3 linked regions of the Arenibacter algicola genome follow. The protein of the gene in region 2 interacts with the protein of the main gene of each other region in a pairwise test. Links are inferred from orthologs where the notes say so. Each region holds a gene or a part of one and is shown on either strand. Other genes may lie near its edges.

The links.
Region 1: the proteins of U735_RS0113720 (region 2) and U735_RS0105195 interact in binary tests that used the Escherichia coli proteins (3 or more experiments, as listed by UniProt). The link is inferred for Arenibacter algicola from one-to-one orthologs.
Region 3: the proteins of U735_RS0113720 (region 2) and U735_RS0121735 interact in binary tests that used the Escherichia coli proteins (3 or more experiments, as listed by UniProt). The link is inferred for Arenibacter algicola from one-to-one orthologs.

Annotation. Positions count from the first base shown.
Region 1 is NZ_JPOO01000001.1:1,194,540-1,201,482, forward strand. Bases 2,739-5,436 are described here. They hold U735_RS0105195 (nucleoside-diphosphate kinase), read left to right. Parts: upstream 2,739-3,726; coding sequence 3,727-4,146; downstream 4,147-5,436. Other genes in these bases: U735_RS0105185 (adenine phosphoribosyltransferase), read left to right, coding at 2,838-3,350; U735_RS0105190 (hypothetical protein), read right to left, coding at 3,347-3,499; U735_RS0105200 (DUF721 domain-containing protein), read right to left, coding at 4,217-4,513; U735_RS0105205 (lipocalin-like domain-containing protein), read right to left, coding at 4,513-4,932; recF (DNA replication/repair protein RecF), read right to left, coding at 4,934-5,436. In the rest of the region: U735_RS0105155 (SH3 beta-barrel fold-containing protein), read left to right, coding at 1-114; U735_RS0105160 (hypothetical protein), read left to right, coding at 133-468; U735_RS0105165 (hypothetical protein), read right to left, coding at 665-1,033; U735_RS0105170 (AbiU2 domain-containing protein), read left to right, coding at 1,140-1,757; U735_RS0105175 (SHOCT domain-containing protein), read left to right, coding at 1,961-2,473; more of recF, read right to left, coding at 5,437-6,013; U735_RS0105215 (tetratricopeptide repeat protein), read left to right, coding at 6,138-6,902; ribH (6,7-dimethyl-8-ribityllumazine synthase), read left to right, coding at 6,904-6,943. UniProt on the Escherichia coli protein: Major role in the synthesis of nucleoside triphosphates other than ATP. The ATP gamma phosphate is transferred to the NDP beta phosphate via a ping-pong mechanism, using a phosphorylated active-site intermediate.
Region 2 is NZ_JPOO01000003.1:792,846-799,844, reverse strand. The notes cover bases 2,282-5,035. They hold U735_RS0113720 (uracil-DNA glycosylase), read left to right. Parts: upstream 2,282-3,202; coding sequence 3,203-3,868; downstream 3,869-5,035. Other genes in these bases: U735_RS0113705 (substrate-binding domain-containing protein), read right to left, coding at 4,547-5,035; U735_RS0113710 (response regulator), read left to right, coding at 4,094-4,510; U735_RS0113725 (RNA polymerase sigma factor), read right to left, coding at 2,430-2,993; U735_RS0113730 (hypothetical protein), read right to left, coding at 2,282-2,396. Outside these bases: U735_RS0113745 (RsmB/NOP family class I SAM-dependent RNA methyltransferase), read right to left, coding at 1-266; U735_RS0113740 (beta propeller repeat protein), read left to right, coding at 338-1,369; U735_RS0113735 (hypothetical protein), read right to left, coding at 1,436-1,888; more of U735_RS0113730, read right to left, coding at 1,878-2,281; more of U735_RS0113705, read right to left, coding at 5,036-5,401; U735_RS0113700 (nucleoside phosphorylase), read right to left, coding at 5,532-6,398; U735_RS0113695 (DUF1835 domain-containing protein), read right to left, coding at 6,400-6,999. UniProt on the Escherichia coli protein: Excises uracil residues from the DNA which can arise as a result of misincorporation of dUMP residues by DNA polymerase or due to deamination of cytosine.
Region 3 is NZ_JPOO01000003.1:2,588,322-2,595,440, reverse strand. What follows is about bases 1,558-4,431. They hold U735_RS0121735 (class I SAM-dependent DNA methyltransferase), read left to right. Parts: upstream 1,558-2,201; coding sequence 2,202-3,662; downstream 3,663-4,431. Other genes in these bases: U735_RS0121730 (restriction endonuclease subunit S), read left to right, coding at 3,662-4,431; hsdR (type I restriction-modification system endonuclease), read left to right, coding at 1,558-2,180. Also shown: more of hsdR, read left to right, coding at 1-1,557; more of U735_RS0121730, read left to right, coding at 4,432-4,957; U735_RS0121725 (AAA family ATPase), read left to right, coding at 4,954-6,495; U735_RS25100 (HNH endonuclease family protein), read left to right, coding at 6,482-7,119. UniProt on the Escherichia coli protein: The subtype gamma methyltransferase (M) subunit of a type I restriction enzyme. The M and S subunits together form a methyltransferase (MTase) that methylates A-2 on the top and A-3 on the bottom strand of the sequence 5'-AACN(6)GTGC-3'.

The sequences.
Region 1 (6,943 bases), on a different replicon or contig from region 2:
AACTTTGAAATAAAGGGAACTGGAAAACCTAATTATAAGACTTTATCGTATTTCGATATTCAAGCAAATGGATTTAGGTCTTTTAAAATTGAGAATTTAATCCAAGTATATTAATCATTAAAAAAAGTCAAAATGAACACAGAACACGAAATGAGTACAGTAAACAAATTATTAATGTTACAGGGCATAAACCTTATCCAAGACGGGATTCAGTTCCTAGAGTGGATGGATGACTACAAGGATATAAATACAGTTGATGCCCTTAGTATTTTAAAGGATAGGTTTGAATATTTTAAGGAATCGGCCTTGGAAGATGGCAGTCATGACCATTTAATTATTGACAGGATGAAAGGGCTTTCAAAAAACATACAGTCAGGATATAAAACCAGGGTTGATATTGATGAAAGGTTGAATGAACTTAGAAAAATTGCAAGAATGGAATATGTAGCAAAAAATCAATCGGCCTAAACATCTAAGTAATGATATCTAATAAGAGGGTTTCCGAAAGGTTTCCCTTTTTTTATTTTATTCAAACAGACTCAGTTCCTTGGCTCCTCCAAAAGTAATTTTTTGGACTTTATGTGTTATAGCAGAATCATTTCATAATTCGGTCGATGTCGCTAAATTTTTAACTAAAGTGAATTAGCTACTATTAGATTTTTTTTCATGCCGTCCATCTGATACCGTAGCTATTGCAAAGATCCTTGAATTCATTAACTGTGCCTTCCCCTGCATTTCGGCAGCTTAGCAGTTTGAGTATGGACAACCCTTCCAAATCAACTAACCTTACCCCGTGACCTGGGGAACTTTTAATGCCCAGGGCTTCCCTGTTGTTATAGATGACGTTATGTAGCCTCACGGAACATTGTCCGCTGGACATCACTTCATAGAGAGTGGAATTTTTTTGTAGGGGATTTATCAGTTTAGCTTCTCCTACTTCATTTTCGACCCTGGCAAGTTCGGCCTTTAACTGGTTCCTGTATTCCTTGACGGTCTTAAGGGCGGCTTTATATTGTTCAGGAGTTATTTTCATAATAGTGAATGTTATATCCTGGTTCAAAGTTACTTAATACTGAAATATTGGTGTGATATATTAGCAAGTTACTATATTAGTACGTTAGCAGCAATTACCAAAAAAAATGGGCAAAAAGGAAGAGATTAAAGACATTATTTGGGAGATTTGGAAAATTTCAATTAACGCAAAAAGATTTTTAAAATACTCCTTTTACCTTCATAAACCTGATACGAAAGAAGAATTTGAGTATCTAAGAATGTCGCGTGACTTTCAATTTATAGCTCATGCCCTATGGAGAAATGCCGTTATCGAACTTTCAAAGCTGTTTAATGATTCGAAAAACCGTGATAAGTTTAACATTTTCCACTTTATTAAAAAGCTAGATAAAAATGGATATTTCAGAAGTTTTGAAATTTCCCAAACTAAAATAGATAGTTGGTACAAGCAAATTGAAGAAAGCAGAGAAACAATTGATTTAATCACTGGACTTAGAGATAAAGTTTATGCGCATACGGATGGATTAATAGATAAAAATGGATTAGACACACCGACATTTGAACAGACCGAAAAGCTAATTGATATAGTAGAAAGTGTGATTAAAGAAATTTACTCAAGTATTTTTGATGCACACGCAATGATGGATAGCCCCAGTTTAGAACTAAGTCCTTCGAAAATTATTAAAATTTTAGCAGCTGAGAAAAAAGCAAGAATATCAGCTATAGAAGACTTGTTAAAAAAATAAAAGCCACTAACCATGGTAACCATTGCACAACCCTATAATTCATAAAATATCGATGCTATAAGCGGCCTTTTGGAGTTTTTTTGTTTCTGTTGCCACTTTGGATATGTATAGTAATGTTCCCAAGTGATTATAATTCTATTTCGGGGTTGTGAAAGCAGGAATAAATATGTTTAAGTAAAAATTATTGTTGTAGAGATATAAATATGAAAAAATTAGTTATTCTGATATGCCTTATTTCTTTTTCTTTAAATGCCCAAAAAAAGGATAAACTAACTTCCTACACTGCATCAAATGGTATTAACTATAAGGTGGGGGATATACTATGGTTGGGAAAAGGTTCGGGAGTTGATGGTAAATTTGAATATGTTAAAATTGGTGGATGGGCAAGGAAATTAAGCTCCACCCCAATGAAATTATCTTATAAAAATGAAAATAGGCCGTTTACTATTAAGAAAATGTTTAAGTATCGTTCGGATAAATGGAGGTCTGTCCATTTAACACTTGGATCTGATAGCTCGACTAATTATACTATGGACTTGGATAACGCTATTAGGAGCGGAGAGGTTAAGCAGTCAATTGAAAAACGTGATACCAATCAAAACGTTAGTTATGATAAATATGATAAAATAGCAAAACTTAAAAAGCTATTTGATGATGGTGCCTTGACTCAAGATGAGTACGAAAGGGAGAAAGCAAAATTACTGGGTTCCGAATAAATAATAGGGAATCTTCATATTTGCTATTTATTGCAATTTTACTTTAATAACAAATTGGTTTTCTATTTAGTGGAGAAAATTACTTAGTACTCAAAAAAACTATCGATTGATAATTTTTACAGAAAATCATAAGATTTTGGGCAAATATTGGGCAAATAAAAAAGGGGCCACAACTTAAAACGCTGTTAACCCCTTATTTTATTAGTGACCTCGACTGGATTCAAACCAGTAACCTTCTGAGCCGTAATCAGATGCGCTATTCAGTTGCGCCACGAGGCCGTTGTAAAAATTCATTTTTCCCGTTTAACGGGCTGCAAATATATTTCTTTTTAAATTTACGACAAAATTACAGCAACCAAAATAAATGGATTTTAAGAAATATGTTCGGGATATCCCGGATTTTCCTGAAAAAGGAATCTCTTTTAAAGATATTACTCCCTTATTACAGGACGCTAACGCCTTGGCGAGCGCAGCCGAAGCCTTGTTTGAGCTTATCAAAAATAAAAAAGTGGATAAAGTGGTAGGTATGGAGAGTCGCGGATTTTTCTTTGCGCCCCTATTGGCTACCCGTCTCAATTCCGGCTTTGTTCCGGTGAGAAAGCGTGGAAAATTACCGCATCAAATAATTAGTGAACCCTATGCCCTGGAATATGGTACGGATGTACTGGAAATTCATGTGGATAGCATTTTAAAAGGGGAGAAGGTGCTTATTCATGATGATGTCCTGGCTACCGGAGGGACAGCAAAAGCCGTTTGTAAACTTATAGAAAAGTTGGGTGGAGAAGTTGTTCAATGTAACTTTTTATTGGAGCTAGAGTTTTTAAAGGGTCGGGACAAGTTATCCGGTTACCCGGTTGAGGCCCTTATACGGTATTAATCCAAGGCATTTGTGGTTACCAGGTAACGCCAACCTATAATTGCCATTTGCATTTTTGTGGCTTTGGATAGGTCCAATTGCTTTTTTGAATAGGACGGGAATACCAACTTGTTCAATTTAGCCAAAAGTTTAAAGAAAGCTTTTTTCATCCGATACAATTATTTTTTGGGTTAACTCCAAAAGTTAATGGCCTATGTTTATAGTGTTACAAATATAGGGACTATGTGGTACAAAAGGGATATGGTTTTGCATTGCGGGTTAAAAAGCACTTTGAAATGGTGGGCTTTGTCGATAAAGTGTGTTATGGACCATAAGATATTCCCCAAATATTGTGAGTTTTAGAATAAAACGTATTTTTGCGCAAAATTTTAGAGTAATGAGCACAAACAGAACTTTTACCATGATTAAGCCCGATGCCGTTGAGAATGGACATATCGGTGGAATCTTGGACAAAATAACTTCGGCCGGATTCAAGATCGTGGCAATGAAATATACGCAGTTGAGCAGAAGGGATGCGCAGGCGTTTTATGCAATACATAAGGAACGTCCGTTTTTTGGGGAATTGGTAGATTTCATGACCAGGGGGCCTATTGTATCTGCTATCCTGGAAAAGGATAATGCAGTTGAAGATTTTCGCGCCTTGATCGGGGCAACAAATCCTGCAGATGCAGCAGAGGGGACTATAAGAAAATTGTTCGCTACCTCAATAGCTGAAAATGCAGTACATGGTTCTGATAGTGACGAAAATGCTGCCATAGAAGGTGCATTTCATTTTGCTGGCAGGGAAATTTTTTAAGAATATTTTGCATATAGAATTAAAAACCACGCCCTTGGGCGTGGTTTTTTAGTTAGACAGGAACGGTAGCTCATCTAAGAACAATTTTTGTGATTAGATCCTTACCCAATTCCTCGTTCAATAATTTAATGATCTTTGATTTGCCCAAGCTTAACTCCTCCCTGAGGACCGAAGAGGAAAGCGATACAAATAACGTATCGTTCCTCAATTCAATGGCTGTGGTGTAGTTATTTACCCCGTTTCCCATTAGGTTTTTCCAGGCTTCCCTGGCATTAACACGGTCCATTCCCTTTTGTAATTTGTTTTCGGCAATAAATTCCTGTAAGGCTTCACCAAGGCGAAGGTTGTCATTTTTTCTTTTGGCCATTATTGTTCAAGATTAATGGGTTCAAATCTCCTGTAGTGGTATTTTATATTTTCTTCACTTATTACTATAAATTTATTTTCAGAGAGACTTATAATTTTTTCGTGCCATTCGCTCAGGTCTGTTTTGTAATTTAAGTTAAAAACGCCTTCGTTTTCGTATATGGTAAACAATTCTGCATCATTGGAAGTAACATAGGAGCCATTAAAATTTGGCTGTACCTTTTTTCTAAATCCTTCGTGCTCTTTCACTTCAATATAATCTATACTGGTATTCACTGTATATTCCTTCTTGGAACCATCTGGAAAAGTAACTTTTTCTATCTCCCAGTAGCCGTTCAAATGGGGTAAATCCAATTTGTTCACCTTGTTTCGGCAGCCAACCAGACCAATTAGGATAACTATAATATAAACATTTCGCATACTACAACTTAAATATCTTATAGGATTGGTGAATTTTTTTTACAACTTCCTCGGTTCTGTCGGCATGGGTATCACTGAGAAATATTTGTCCAAAATTTTCTTCATTCACCAAATTAATGATTTGGGCCACCCTGTTTTCGTCCAATTTGTCAAAAATATCATCTAAAAGTAACAAGGGCGTAGTTCCGGCCTGTTTTTTTATAAAATAAAATTGTGCCAGTTTTAGGGCGATCAAGAATGATTTCTGCTGCCCTTGGCTGCCAAATTTTTTAATGGGGTGACCGTCTATCTCAAAGTTCAGGTCGTCTTTATGTGTGCCAACACTTGTGTATTGGAGGGCTTTATCTTTTTCTAGATTCCTCTCCAATAAAGTTAAGAGTTCATTGTCCAATAATTTGCTATCATATGTTAAATTTACAGGTTCTTTTCCGCCCGAAATGGCCAGATACTGTTCCTTGAATATTGGTATGAACTCTTCCAGGAATTTGGCCCTTTTATGGAATATTGTACTTCCATAGTCCTGTAGCTGTTCATTATAGATGGCCAAGGTAGTTTTGTCAAAAGTCTGGTTAACGGCGAAATACTTTAGAAGGGAATTTCTCTGACTTAGGGTTTTATTGTATTTGATAAGATTTTGCAGGTATTCCTTGTCGGACTGGCTAATTACCCCATCCATAAATTTTCTTCTGGTTTCACTGCCTTCAATAATAAGATCACGGTCTGCTGGCGATATAATGACCAAGGGTAGAAAGCCTATATGGTCAGAGAATTTATCATAGGCCTTTCCATTGCGCTTGATGATTTTCTTCATTCCCTTTTTTAGGCTGCAGAGAATCCTTTCCTCCCTATCATTTTTTTGAAACTCCCCATCGATCACGAAAAAATCCTCTTCGTGCTTTATATTTTGGGTGGCGACTGGATTAAAGTAACTTTTTCCAAAGGAAAGATGGTAAATGGCATCCAAAACATTGGTTTTGCCTACCCCGTTATCGCCTACAAAACAATTTATTTTGGAATCGAATTCGAAATTTTCGGACGCAAAGTTTTTATAATTAATAAGTGATAATTTCTTTAGAAACATTCTGGCTTGTAAAATATTTATTTTTAATCCTCCCGGAAACTATAAAATATCCAAAAATAACGAATAAATACCCGTTCGGTTTTGGATAAAAACTTTATTTTTGCGCGATTAATAAAATTCAAAAATGGCAACATACAAGAAAAGAGGTTTTAAACCTAAAAATAAAGAGGAGGAGATTTTGTTGGATGAGCAGGAAAGTACAACTGCAGAAGTATTTAGTTCTCTGGATGAAGGTGCTTCCAGATCGGAGGAATGGGTTTCCAGAAATCAAAATTATATTCTTGGTGTCATTGGGGTGATAGCTGTGGCCGTTTTGGGCTATTTGGCATATTTCCAGTTTGTGGAGAAGCCAAAGGAAGCAAGTGCTGCCAATGAAATGTTATATCCCCAACAATATTTTGACCAAGCTTTATCGGCTACAGCTGAAAAGGATTCCCTTTTTACCCTGGCCTTGAACGGGGCAGAAGGTAAGTATGGGTTTTTGGATATTATAGAAGAGTATAACGGTACTCCTGCAGCTAATTTGGCTAAATATTCTGCCGGGATGGCATTTTTGAATATGCAGAAGTACGATGAGGCCATCAATTATTTGGAAGGATTTTCTTCTGATGATATGATCTTGGGAGCCTTGGCCAAAGGGGGATTGGGCGATGCTTTCTTGCAATTGAACCAACCAAGTGATGCCTTGGGGTACTATGAGCAAGCTGTTGCCCATAGTGACAATGATTTTACTACGCCTAAATTCTTATATAAGGCTGGCGTTACTGCATTGGATTTAAAGGAAAATGATAAGGCCCTTAAATATTTCCAAAGAATAAAGGATGAATATCCAAGCTCGGAAGAGGCTAGGACAATAGATGCCTTTATAGGTAAGGCAAAAAACAACTAATATGGCTACGGCTAATAAAAATTTATCGGCTTACGATAAAG
Region 2 (6,999 bases):
ATGCCTTTAAGAACGGCCCAAACAGCAAACATTCTAAATAGATTGGGCCTGCTATATGGGGCCTTAACTTCGGCTATTTCGGCGTACAATCTCCTCCATCGCACCATTTCGTAGGTGGTCTCAGCAATAAAACCTCTGTCCCGGGCACCCCATCGTTTGTCATATTTTAATACTTTTTCCACTACCTTATCTGCATATTCACCTTCATTAAATATATAATTTAACGCATCAACAACCGCAAACACTAGATTTCTATGTAATCGCATTTTAAAAAATTAAGATTGCAAAGGTATTGTATTAGAACCTATTCCTATTATTTTTGGGGAAAATTATAAGCATGCGCAATTATTTGGTGATTCTCATTCTATGCATTTTTGGCTCCTGTTCCGAAATGGAAGAACAGAGAGTGTTTAGTGATGTAAAAATAGAGACCATTTATACCGATTCATTGAGCTTTAGGGCCATAGAAATTATGGATGGCGGCAATATGGCATTTGCAGCCAACAAGGGAGCTTTTGGTTTAGTGGATCTTAGGACCAATAAAGTGAGGGTCAATACCCAAAAATATGACAGTATTCTTCCTGAATTTAGGGCAGTAGCACAAAATTCTACCGATTTTTTCATGCTTTCCATTGGTAACCCGGCCTTGTTGTACAAAACCGGAGACAAGGGCACTATGGAATTGGTATATAAGGAAGAGGATGAGAAGGTATTTTATGATGCCATGACCTTTTGGAACGACCAGGAGGGTATTGCCGTTGGGGACAGCATGAATGGGTGCCTGTCTATAATCATTACTAGGGATGGCGGTAGTACCTGGAAAAAAATATCATGTTCTTCTTTGCCAAAGTCGGAAACCGGGGAGGGGGCCTTTGCCGCCAGTAATACCAACATAAAGGTTTTGGGTACAATGGCTTGGATAGGAACTACACATGGAAATGTTTATCACACCAAGGACAAGGGGTTTACTTGGGAAGTTATAAAAACGCCCATAACAAGTGCAGAAACTACCCAAGGTATCTTTTCCATTGATTTTTATGATGAAAACCTGGGCGCTGTTATTGGCGGGGATTATGTTGAACCGGAATTAAATAGTGGGAACAAGGCAGTAACCATGGACGGAGGTAAAACCTGGAAATTGATTGCCGATGGCCAATTGCCAAATTATAGAAGCTGCGTTCAATTTGTGCCAAATTCTAACGGCAAGTCACTAGTTGCCGTTGGTTTTGAGGGTATTGCTTATTCTTATGACACTGGTGAAACCTGGAAGCAACTTTCAGATGAGTCTTTTTATACCCTTAGGTTTATGAACGACACTATTGCATATGCCGCAGGAAAGGACAGGATTGCGAAGCTAATTTTTCGCTGATATGTTATGGTATTGAAAAAGACGATGTTTTAATAGACGGCCTTTGACTTGGAGCTTGGAGAATAATTACCTTCCACCCTTTTTCTGTCTATATTGTTTTAGAAGCTGACGTTTAAAATCCTCTTCCGAACGCATCAACAAAATGGTCTTCTTGGCCGAAATTGTCTTGGATATATTTTCGATATAGGATTTTTCCAACTTATATTTTTCTTCCTCCAATTTTTGCATACGGCCAAGAAGTTCACTGGCTTGTGCGTCCGATAGGGCATCCAGATTTTTTATCTCGGAACCTATTTCGAAGCGCTCCTCCCTGAACAAACCTTCCCTTTTGGATTGATGTTCATTGTAAAGAGGCCAAAAACTTTGGGCTTCCTTTGGAGTAAGGTCCAATCTTTCTGTAATGAAAGCTACTTTTAGTGATTTTATTTTATCCCAATCCTGTCTTTCCTGTGAGCTTAAGGATAGCGTAACTGCAAGGAAAAGGATAGGGGCAAGTATTTTTATTTTTCTAATCATCATTGTGCATATTTAATTCTTCAAAATCTTCAATATGGGAGTCCAGATAATCTATGATATTGTCATTATCCAGCTTAATTTCCAGAATATCGTTTAGGTCCAAATCATCGATTGGAAGTATTTCCGCCAAATCATAGGAGGTAAGTTCCAAGTCGTTAAATTCAAAATAATTTTCTATGTCAGAATTGGCCAAGTCCGAATATGATGGCGTTTTATCGCTATTAAATTGAACCACAAGGAACAATAGTACCACCGCGGCAACGGAAGCGGCCGTGTAATAGTGTTTCTTATAAGATTTTAATGGTATTACCTTGGTCTCGGCCGGAATACTTTCCAGTTGTTCCAGAAGCCTTGTGTTAAAAGTTTCAAAATAACCCTCCGGAACTTTGAATCCTTCATTCGGAGGCATAGACGCATCTTCCTTTGCTATCTTTTTCATGATATCGCTGGAAAAGGTATCGAAATACCCATCTGGAACCCCAAAACTGTTATTTTTATTTAATTTATCCATTTCAATAGTTTGACCTTGAACAATATAAAAGGTTTAATTTTCTTTCAAAAAAGCTTCGATCTTTTTTGATGCCAAATGATAGGAGGCTTTTAATCCACCTACGGAGGTCTCTAAAATCTCTGAAATTTCTTCATACTTCATCTCCTGAAAATATTTCATATTAAATATTAATTTTTGCTTTTCAGGAAGTGTTGCTATGGCCATTTGTAATTTTAGTTGAATTTCATCGCCTTCAAAATAGACATCGGCCCTCAAATCTTCAACTGCCTTGGTCATCAACTTCTCGTTATTTATCTTAAATTTTTGTGATTTGGATTTTAAAAATGACAATGCCTCATTGGTGGCTATTCTATACATCCAGGAGTATAATTTACTGTCACCCTTAAAGCTATCGATATTTCTGAAAACCTTTATAAAGGTATTCTGCAATACATCATCGGTGTCATCATGGTTTAATACAATTCGTCTTATATGCCAATACAGACGTTCCTTGTAAGTGCTCACCAACACCTCAAAAGCCTTGGCCTGATGGTCCTTTTGCTTTAATTGTATTACTAAAGTTTCTTCCGCAATCAACATTTTGGACTTAAGTTCCATTATAGGACTATAGAAATTGAAAATGGTTTATTTATGGCTTTATTATTTTTTATGACTAAAAGCAAAGGTAAGCAAGTTTAACTACTGTAATTTTTTATTAGGTTATCACCTTTTAAAGAAAATTATTTTTATTTTTTAACTATTTTTGATTTTATTCCTTGCAGAAAGGTATCAATTCTTTGTTTAACAATTATAAAATGAAATCATAAGTGACTTTTAGTGTGCATGATAGTTGGCACAAGCTTTTGCTTGCCGAGTTAAAAAAACCTTATTTTGAATCTCTTATGGCCTTTGTTAAAGAGGAATATGCCAAACACACATGCTACCCAAAGGAGAATAATATTTTTTCCGCTTTTAATCACTGTCACTTAGAAGAAACCAAAGTAGTTATTATAGGTCAAGATCCTTATCATGGACCTAATCAGGCCAATGGTCTTTGTTTTTCCGTAAACGGGGGCGTGGCGCACCCACCCTCGTTGGTCAATATATTTAAGGAAATTGAATCGGATTTGGGCAAAGCTTATCCTGAGAATGGAAATTTGGAACATTGGGCAGACCAAGGCGTTCTTTTACTGAACGCCACCTTAACAGTACGGGCGCAAGAAGCTGGCAGTCACCAAAATAAGGGATGGGAGTATTTTACGGATACCGTTATCCAAAAATTATCCAATGAAAAGGAAGGGTTGGTATTTTTATTATGGGGAGGTTTTGCCAAGAAGAAGGCCAAGTTGATCAATACGGAAAAACATTACATTTTGACTTCCGGACATCCTTCTCCCTTGAGTGCCAATAGAGGGTATTGGTTTGGGAACAGGCATTTTAGTAAAACCAACAAAATATTATTGGAAAATGGAAGACAAGCAATTAATTGGTAATCTGAATTTTGATGGATTAGGATTTATACAAAACTGTCATATGGCTATAAAGTATAGAAACGGTTCCTTTTTTATTGCAAAATTTCAGTTTTAGAAAGAACATTTATATTACTTTTTTGTCCAAAAGCGAAAATGTAGTATTAACTAAATCTATATTTGTACTTTTTTTGAAATTGTATTGTAAAACTTACACTAGCATTTGTGATATTAAATATTAATAGGTTAATGAATTCTACTAAATTAAAATGGGTATTGTTGGTTGATGACGACGGAACAACCAATATGCTCAATAAACTATTTTTAAAAAAACTTATTCCTGACCTGGATATTGATACTGTTACGGATGGTCATAGGGCGTTGGATTTTATTGAGGCGAACATAAATGATATAGACCAAGGAAGTTTTCTTTTGATTTTGGATATTGAAATGCCGATAATGAACGGATGGCAATTTTTGGAGGCTTTTGATATACTTTTTAGAAAAGAGGAAAAAGAAAAAATTGTAATAGCTGTATTGACCGCCAATGGTACTGAGGAATTAACCTACAGGGCCTTGGCCAATCCACGTGTTAAGGAATGTCTTCAGAAACCTTTGTCGGATATCAATTTTAGAAGTATAATCCAAACCTATTTTTACGAGTAGGCGACCAGAAATCAAAAAAAATCTGTTTGTCCCTTTTTAAGTTCCCTTATACAATATCTCCTTGCTTGGGGTTATCTTTTCAATAAGCTTCAAGTCCTTTAAGGTGTTTTGTACCAATTCCAAATTCTTTTTACTGATATTATTTTGTCCCCATTCCGTTAGGGATAGCCAATGTTCAATATCTTCCAGTTGCTGGTTATAAGTGTTGGCCAAGGTCCGGTCTATACTGGGAATCCGTTTAAAATCGGAGGTATATATATTGATGATGTCCAATATATGTTTCAAGGTTCCGGGATTTTCGGTGATAAACTTATCCGTTGCGGCAATAACGAAGCAAGGCCATGGGGTTGGGCAGTCTGTAATTCTTCTAAATACTCCTTGATCAACCAAGGGTTTTGTAGTAAAACGCTCCCACATAAAATAATCGGCCTTGCCCTCTGTTAAACTGGCCACCGCACCATTTAAATTGTCGATTACCTCAAATTTTAAATCTTGGGTGTTCCAACCTTGGTTTTGTGCGTTTACGTATGCCATTAGATGGCTGCCACTCCCATACCTACTTATAGCTGCGGTTTTGTCTTTTAGATGGGCCAAGGTCTTATAATTACTTTTGGCAGCTACGTGGATGCCCCATAAGAGGGGAGTAGCTATATATTCCTGAACTATTTTCGAGGGATTCCCTTCGCTTATACTTTTTACGATCCCTTCGGTCAAAATAATTGCCAGATCGGTTTCGTTATCTTTTAATAATTGAGCCATTTTACCGGTTCCTTCCGGGATATCTGTCCAATTTAGGTTTATTCCACGGGCTCCGAAGGCGCCTTCTTCTATGGCTAATTGCCAGGGAAAATTAAAGTGTTCGGGAACACCTATGATATTTACATTTTTCAAATCAATTATTTTTATCTGGTTTGTCAATTAATTAGGAGTGCCGGCTATAATGATGTTTTTAATTTTTGGTATATATAGCACATATTAAAGCACTTACATTCAATTAATTGTCTTTTTAACTATTGTAACTTTAGGCTATCTTGTTCAGGGCATATTTTATCAGTTCGTCTATCGCCAAATCCGGTCTTGATGAAAACTGTCCGTTTGGCCTATTTGCCAAAATACAGTTTAAGGAAACGGCCCTGTGACCCAATAACTTTGCCAAGCCATAAATGCCGGAGGTCTCCATTTCCAAATTGGTAATGCGTTTATTTTTGTAGTTAAAACTGGCCAGTTTGGCATTCATGTTGTCATCTTCCAATTTTAATCGTAAACTTCTGCCCTGAGGCCCGTAGAACCCAACATTTGTAGCGGTAAATCCAAGTTGCATATTGTCCGAGACGAACTGGGCTCCCAAGTCTTTGTCATATGCTACCACATAGGGGCTAGACTTTTCTTTCAGCCATTTGGTGTGCTTTAAAAATGCTTCCTGAATTTCTGGGTGTTGAATATGTACACTGTCGTAAAAATGCAAAAGACTGTCCAGGCCAATGGCGTATTCGCTTATCAAAAAGGAATCTACGGGAATATCGGGCTGAATGGCTCCAGAAGTCCCTATTCTAATAATATCCAATCGGGTTTTATCTTTTTTTACGGTCCTGGTTTCAAAATCAATGTTGACCAGGGCATCCAGTTCATTTAGGACAATGTCTATATTGTCCGTGCCGATACCGGTTGAAATTACGGATATACGCTTGTTGTTCAGCCATCCCGTATGGGTCAGGAATTCCCGTTTTCCTTTTTTTAAGTCGATCTTATCAAAAAACTGGGAAACGCGCTTTACCCTATCGGGATCTCCAACGGTAATTACGGTGTCTGCTAGGTCTTGGGGTAATAAATTAAGATGATATACGCTTTGGTCTGCGTTTAGGATTAGCTCTGAAGAACCAATTTTCATTTTACAATTTTAGTATGCGGTTCGTTTCAGAGTTATAGAGGAAATTATATTTTAAGGCACCGCCTAAATAGGCATCATTTTCTTGGATACAGGAGTAGTAGCTGGTTTTTCCTTCCAGGATTTCCATACCTTTTTTTGAAAGTTTAACAGGACTTAAATTGGTAAAAAGAGGTTTTAACTTGGTTATTACACGCTCGTATTGGGTATCGCCAAAACCATAACGCCCTTGGTTTCTCAAGACCGTGTTCAATAATTCCAGTTTGGTCTTTGGTTTGGCACTGCGTGCCAAGCGCAATATATTGTTTTCTACTTCATTGAGACCGTTTCTAATGGTTGGGAAACGCATCAGGTGGGCTTCTATAGCACCGGAAAGGTGGGAGAACTGAAAACTGTCAAAATCCTTAAGGTTTTCCAATCTAATGGGGTTGTCGCTACAGTACAACTGCCAAACATAATCGGCGTATTCTATATCGTCCTGAGTTAAAAGAGTACGATTGGTGTATAATTTTCGTAATTGCTCATCGGTTAATTCTCCTAGTCCTAATATATCCAAGGAATCTTCTTCTCCTTCACTGGATACCAAAGATATTTCGGCATAAGG
Region 3 (7,119 bases), 1.8 Mb from region 2 along the record:
GTGATATTGAAGCAGAAAATAAAAAGCTTGAACTTAGTGATTATGATTATTTACAAGATACCAATGGTTTAGGACTTAGGGATTATCAGATAGAAGCCATTAAAAATGTAGAAAAAAATATTACCACCAATTTCGAGGAGCATCGTTCCTTGTTAGTAATGGCAACAGGAACAGGGAAGACCAGAACAGTGATTGGACTTTCGTACCGACTTATAAAATCGAATAGATTCAAGCGCATCCTGTTCCTTACGGATAGAAAGCTATTAGCTCAACAGGCATTTGGAAGTTACCAGGACAATAAAGTTGAGGGCATCAATACCTTTTCTGAGGTCTATAAAATGGAATATACAAAAACCCTTATACCGGACTCAGAGACCCGTTTACATTTTGCAACCGTTCAAAGTATGGTTAAGAGATTATTCTATGGAGAAAATGATGGTCTTTCAATTGATACCTATGATTGCATAATCATAGATGAAGCTCACAGAGGATATAATCTGGACAAAGAGTTGGATGAGGAAGACCTAGAATTTAAAAATCAAGATGATTACGTAAGTCAATATAAAAAGGTCATCGAATATTTTAACGCTTACATTATCGGTCTTACGGCTACACCTGCTTTGCATACCACAGAGATTTTCGGGAAACCTGTTTTCTCTTATTCTTATCGCCAAGCAGTTATTGATGGTTTTCTATCAGATCATGAGCCACCATACCGTATCAAAACACGCTTAAGCGAAGAAGGTATCCTTTGGAAAAAAGGGGAGCGACCCAAGGTATTTAATCCAGAAACCAACAAAATTGAGGAACTGGCTGAATTAGAGGACGATCTTTTGGTAGAAATAGAACAATTCAATAAACTTGTTATTACCCCAGAATATAACCGAAAGGTGTTACAGGAATTAGTGAAACACCTTGATCCTGATAGCGAGGAAAAAACTTTGATTTTTGCCGTTCGTGATTCCCATGCCGATATGATCGTGGATATGCTTTATGAAGAATTTGAAAACATCGGTTTGGAAGTCCCTCAAAAGGCCATTCAAAAAATTACGGGTGCAGCTTATGATCCAGAACAATTGACCAAGGAATATAAAAATGAGAAGTTTCCTAATATTGCGGTAACTGTAGATCTATTGACCACTGGTATAGATGTTCCCAAAATCTGTAATCTGGTGTTTTTACGCCGTGTAGGAAGCCGTATTTTATATGAACAAATGATTGGCCGCGCAACCCGTTTGTGTCCCGAAATTAATAAAGAAGACTTTAAGATATTCGATGCTGTCAGGGTACACGAAGCCCTTCAGGACTACACCCAAATGAAACCCGTCTCTAACCCCAATACCTCTTTTACCCAGTTGGTAAACGAACTGGACGATATCAGTTCAGACGAACGGATAAAAACACAAGGGGAGCAACTGATTGCGAAATTGCAACGTAAACGAAAAAAAATTGAGGAGGATAGTCTAGAGGAATTTATCTATATGGCAGGTGGTAAGGAGCCTAAAGAAGTGATACAAGCCATTAAAAATGCCAGTGCCCAAGAAGTAAAGGCAATTATCAAAGAATTTAAAGGGCTTTGGAATTATTTGGACAAGAAAGTGTATCGTCCAAAACATCAGCTTATCTCAGACCATGCCGATGAATATCTGGGAACGGATAGGGACTATGGCAATGCCAAAAAACCAGAAGATTATATTGAGAATTTCAAAAAGTTCCTAAAGGAAAATCAAAACAAGATAGCCGCCCTGAAGGTGATCGTTTCCAGCCCCAGTACTTTGGACAGGCAATCATTAAAGGAACTACGGTTATTATTGGACCAAGAAGGTTATAATGCAAAAACGCTTAATGCCGCGTGGCGAGATGTAAAGAATCAGGACATAGCGGCAGATATTATTGCTTACATTCGCACACTTTCCTTGGATATTGATCTAGTGGGGCATGAAGAACGGGTAAACCGTGCTTTTGAGAAGGTGAATAACATGAAACCATGGAACAGAATTCAACAAAAATGGTTGGATCGATTTCAAAAACAACTTTTGGCCGAAACCATACTGACCAAGGAAGATTTGGACAAGGAACCTTTTAAAAGTGAAGGTGGCTACAACAGAATAAACAAACAATTTGAGCAACAATTGGATGACTTATTAAAGACCATCAATGATAATTTATATGTTGCCTAACTTAATACAAGAAGATTATAAATGAGTGCAGACGAAATAGCAAATAAACTTTGGAACCTTTGCAATGTATTGCGGGATGATGGTGTTACCTATCACCAGTATTTGAACGAATTAACCTATATCCTATTCCTTAAGTTAAGCGAAGTTAAGGACTTTGAGCAGCATATTCCGGAACATTATAGATGGCGTTCTTTTGTGGAAGAGACCGATAATAACGAGGCTTTTCAAAGGTATCGCAGCTTTTTGGCGGAAGTGAGTAATGAAACCACCAGTGCTGGCATTAAAGAAATCTATGCCAACGCTTCTACCAGTCTTCGCAAACCCGTAAATTTTAACACCCTTGTACAGGCCATTGATGATTTGGACTGGTATGAGGAGACAGACCGTGATGTTATGGGCGACATATACGAAAGCCTATTGGAGAAAAATGCTGGTGAAAAGAAAAGTGGTGCCGGACAATACTTTACGCCACGACCATTGATCAATGTTATGGTAGAACTCATGTCTCCAAAATTGGGAGAACGATGGAACGACCCTGCAGCAGGTACTTTTGGTTTTATGATATCTGCCGATGAATACCTTCGGACCAAGTATGACAACTATTTCAATTTAAGTGAAAAGGACCGAAAGTTTCAGGTAGAAAAGGCCTTTAGTGGGGTAGAGTTGGTAGGCGATGCCCACCGTTTGGCCTTGATGAATGCCCGTTTACACGGCATGGAAAGTGAAATTATTTTAGGTGATACGCTTACTGAAATGGGCAAAGACCTTAATAATTTTGATGGTGTATTGGCCAACCCACCCTTTGGTACCAAAAAAGGGGGTGAACGCCCTACTCGGGACGACTTTACCTACCCTACGAGTAACAAACAGCTCAACTTTTTGCAGCATATCTATAGAAGTTTAAAGAAAGACGGTAAGGCAAGAGCTGCCGTTGTGCTACCTGATAATGTATTGTTTGAGGATGGCGACGGACAAAAAATACGTCGTGATTTAATGGACAAATGTAACCTACATACCATTCTAAGGCTACCCACAGGGATATTTTATGCTGCAGGGGTAAAGACCAATGTACTATTTTTTACCAGGGGCACTACTGAAACAGAAAATACCAAGGGGGTATGGTTTTATGATATGCGTACCAATGTGCCCAGTTATGGCAAACGTACCCCGTTTACCCGAACGGCTTTTAATGAGTTTATAGAGGCTTATACAGGAGGGGTAAAACCCGAAAAGTTATCGAATGAATTTGACGGTACCGTTGACGAGACTTCTAGAAAAAGGATTACCAACGAGCGCTGGCAATATATTGACCTCGAAACCATAGCCAAAAAGAACGATTCCTTGGATTTAGGGCTAATAGCGGATGATAGTGTTAGCAATGGAGAACATTTGGGGGAACCAGTACAGATTGCCAAAGAGGCCTTAACGGAGTTAGAAACCATTACCCGGCAGTTGCAGGCGATGATAAAGGAATTGGGATAATGGCTAGTAGAGGAGATATTGATTTTCAAAAAGTACAACCAATACTACACAAGAAATGGGATACAATTCCTTTTGAAGTTTCATTAGAAAAAACACCAAAATATATTAAGCATAAAACCAAAGGTCTAGCATTGTCAGGAACATTTCCTGTGGTAGACCAAGGAGAAGATTTAATTTCTGGTTATATTGAGGATGCTGAAAAAATATATCAAGGAAAATTACCCATCGTAATATTCGGTGACCACACAAGGATAATAAAATATGTAGACTTCCAGTTCGCAGTTGGAGCTGATGGAACTAAGATTTTGAAACCAAATGAAAATTTCAACTCAAAATTTTTTTTTCATTACCTCAAAGCTTTATCTATACCAGACTTGGGATACAGCCGACATTATAAAATCCTAAAGGAAGTTAAAATTCCTCTCCCACCACGCCCTGAGCAAGACCGTATCGTTGCCAAAGTCGATACATTAATGGCTCAGGTGGCGACCATGCAAAAAAGCTTGGAGCACATACCACAACTTTTAAAAGATTTTAGGCAGCAGGTGTTGACACAAGCAGTTACCGGTAAGTTGACGGAGGAATGGCGTGAGGGGAAACAATTAAATGACTGGAAAGTAGAATTTGCAAAAGATTGTTGTGAAAAGGTACAAAGTGGGGGAACTCCAAGAGGAAGTAATTTTGCTGAATCTGGAATTCCATTTTTTAAAGTTTATAATATTGTAAATCAACAAATTTCATTTGATTATAAGCCTCAATTTATTTCTGAAGAAATTCAAAATTCACAATGTAAAAAGTCAATTTGTTTTCCAAATGATGTATTGATGAATATTGTAGGTCCACCATTAAATAAAGTTGCAATTGTACCTGAAGAATTTCCTGAATGTAATATTAACCAAGCTATCACCTTATTTAGAGTCAAAGAGTGTTTGAATAATAAATTTTTGTACTATTTCCTCTGTGAAGGTTCATCAGTAAATAAATTGGTTAATGAAACAAGAGGGGTTGTAGGGCAAGTAAATATTTCATTAACTCAATGTAGATCATTTGAAATACCAATTCCACCCATAGAAGAGCAAGAGGAAATCGTCCGTCGCGTAGAAAGTTTATTTACCAAAGCAGATGCCATTGAACAACAATACCAATCCTTAAAAACTAAAATAGATACATTGCCACAAGCTATACTGCATAAAGCCTTTAAAGGGGAGTTGGTAGCGCAGTTGGATAGTGATGGAGATGCAGTTAATCTTTTAAAAGAGATAGAAGAATTAAAGAAAAACAAAGGGAGAAAGTGAAAATAAAAAGTCTTTGGGTATCTGAATATAAAAATTTAAAGAATCAAACCTTTACGTTTAATAAAGGGCTAACATCTTTAATAATAGGACAAAATGGTTTGGGAAAATCTAACCTATTGGAGATTATTGTTTTAATATTAAAGGAATTAGACCTAGCTGCAAATGAGGACTATTTTTTTTCTGCCAAAACCAATATCTACTTTCTATTTAAAATTCAATATGAGTGTCGTGATTCTATACTTACAATAGAAAAAAACAGTAGTTCTCTTTTAATTGAAAGGCATGACTTAAATATAAATCGCGACATTAAACTGACCTTTAATCAATTAAAAGTAAATAAGCATCTATATCTACCTGACTTTGTTATTGGATATTACTCCGGAGAAAACAAAAGAATTAAAGGTTTATTCGGAAAACACGCAGAGAAAAGAATTAACAATATCAAAAATAATAAGAACTCCAAATTCCCAACATTGGGTAAGTTTTTCTTTACTGACCAGAACCTTGGAGAATTATTATTCTTTACACTTTGGGTGTTTCAAAACGATAAGGAATATGCTGAAAAAATAAAGGAGCTATTCCAAAAATATGTTGGAGTTGAAGCCAATACTAAAGTAAATATTACATTTAAAAATCCGGAGTTTTCTAAAAATTATCCAGATAAAAATGCAGACTTACTTGTTGAAAATATACAAAATGATGTTGAAAATCCATTTTGGGGAATTCAGGGTAAACTCGATAAGTTTCTAAGACTCTTATATGATAACAACTCTTCTACCAGTTTACCAACGGCCTATGTTGACGATAAAAATAATGAAGAAATTCTGCTATTGGATAAAATAAACTTTGACAGTTTAAAAGATGACCTGGCTAAAGATTTTCCAACTCCAGCTGATTTATTTGATGTATTACATGCCGCTGATACCATTGGAATAATTAAGGAAATTGACTCAGTTATCAGTAAAAATGGAGCTCGCATTAATCATAATTTTAAAGAATTAAGCGAAGGTGAGCAACAAATCCTAACTATTTTAGGTCTGTTATTGCTTACCGGAAAATCTGATAGTCTCTATATTTTTGATGAACCTGACACTCATCTAAACCCTATTTGGCAACGTCAATTTATAAATCTTTTAAAGGAGTTTAATCTTGATGACGCTAATAGTCAAATTTTGGTTGCAACCCATAGTCCATTGATTGTACAAAACACCAAAAATGCAAATTTACTCCTACTTAGAAAAGAAGGTGATAATGTGGTTATTGATGATGGAAATCACATTGTAGAGAATTGGAGAATTGACCAGGTTCTAGTAAGTGAATACTTTGATCTGCCGACTGCACGTCCTTCCAATCTTGATATATACATGGAAACACGTGAGGAAATACTGAAAAAGGAAGAAATCACTGAAAGTGATGAATTAAAATTAAAAGAATTTCAAAATGATTTTGGGGTGTTTCCAACAGGTGAAACAGTAAATGACATAAAAGCGATGTTACTTATTAGAAAAATAACAGAAAAAATAGATGATAAAACTTAAAAAAAACCGAGCTATTCCATCCGTTTTAGACCAACAAGGAAATTGTAAATTAAGCAATGGGACATATAATATGTGCAATAATTATGATATGACCCCAAATGATTTTGACCAGGGTACTGAAACATTTACTTTTGAAAATAATATTTATGCAAGCGCGAATATCAAAGAACAATTAAGAATTGATCAAAATGGGAAATGTGCATTTTGTGAACAAAATATTATTAGTATATCCTATGGTGATGTTGAACACTTTCGGCCTAAAGGTGGTTATCGTCAAAATGAAACCGATGACTTCAATAGGCCTGGTTATTACTGGCTAGCTTACGATTGGAGTAATTTATTGCTTGTTTGTCAAATTTGCAATCAAAGACATAAAAAAAATTATTTTCCTGTTAGAAATCCTGAAAGAAGAGCTTTAAATCATCATTATGATATTAGATTGGAGAAACCATTTTTTATCAATCCGTACTTTGAAAATCCTCGACAATTAATTGGATTTAGAAAAGAAGTCGCTTACGGAAAGGATAGAAGGCATAGAGGAAAAAAAACTATTGCAACCATAGGGTTAAATAGAAGAAGTAAAAATGGAGCATACAAGGATTTACTAGAAGAACGACGAGATTA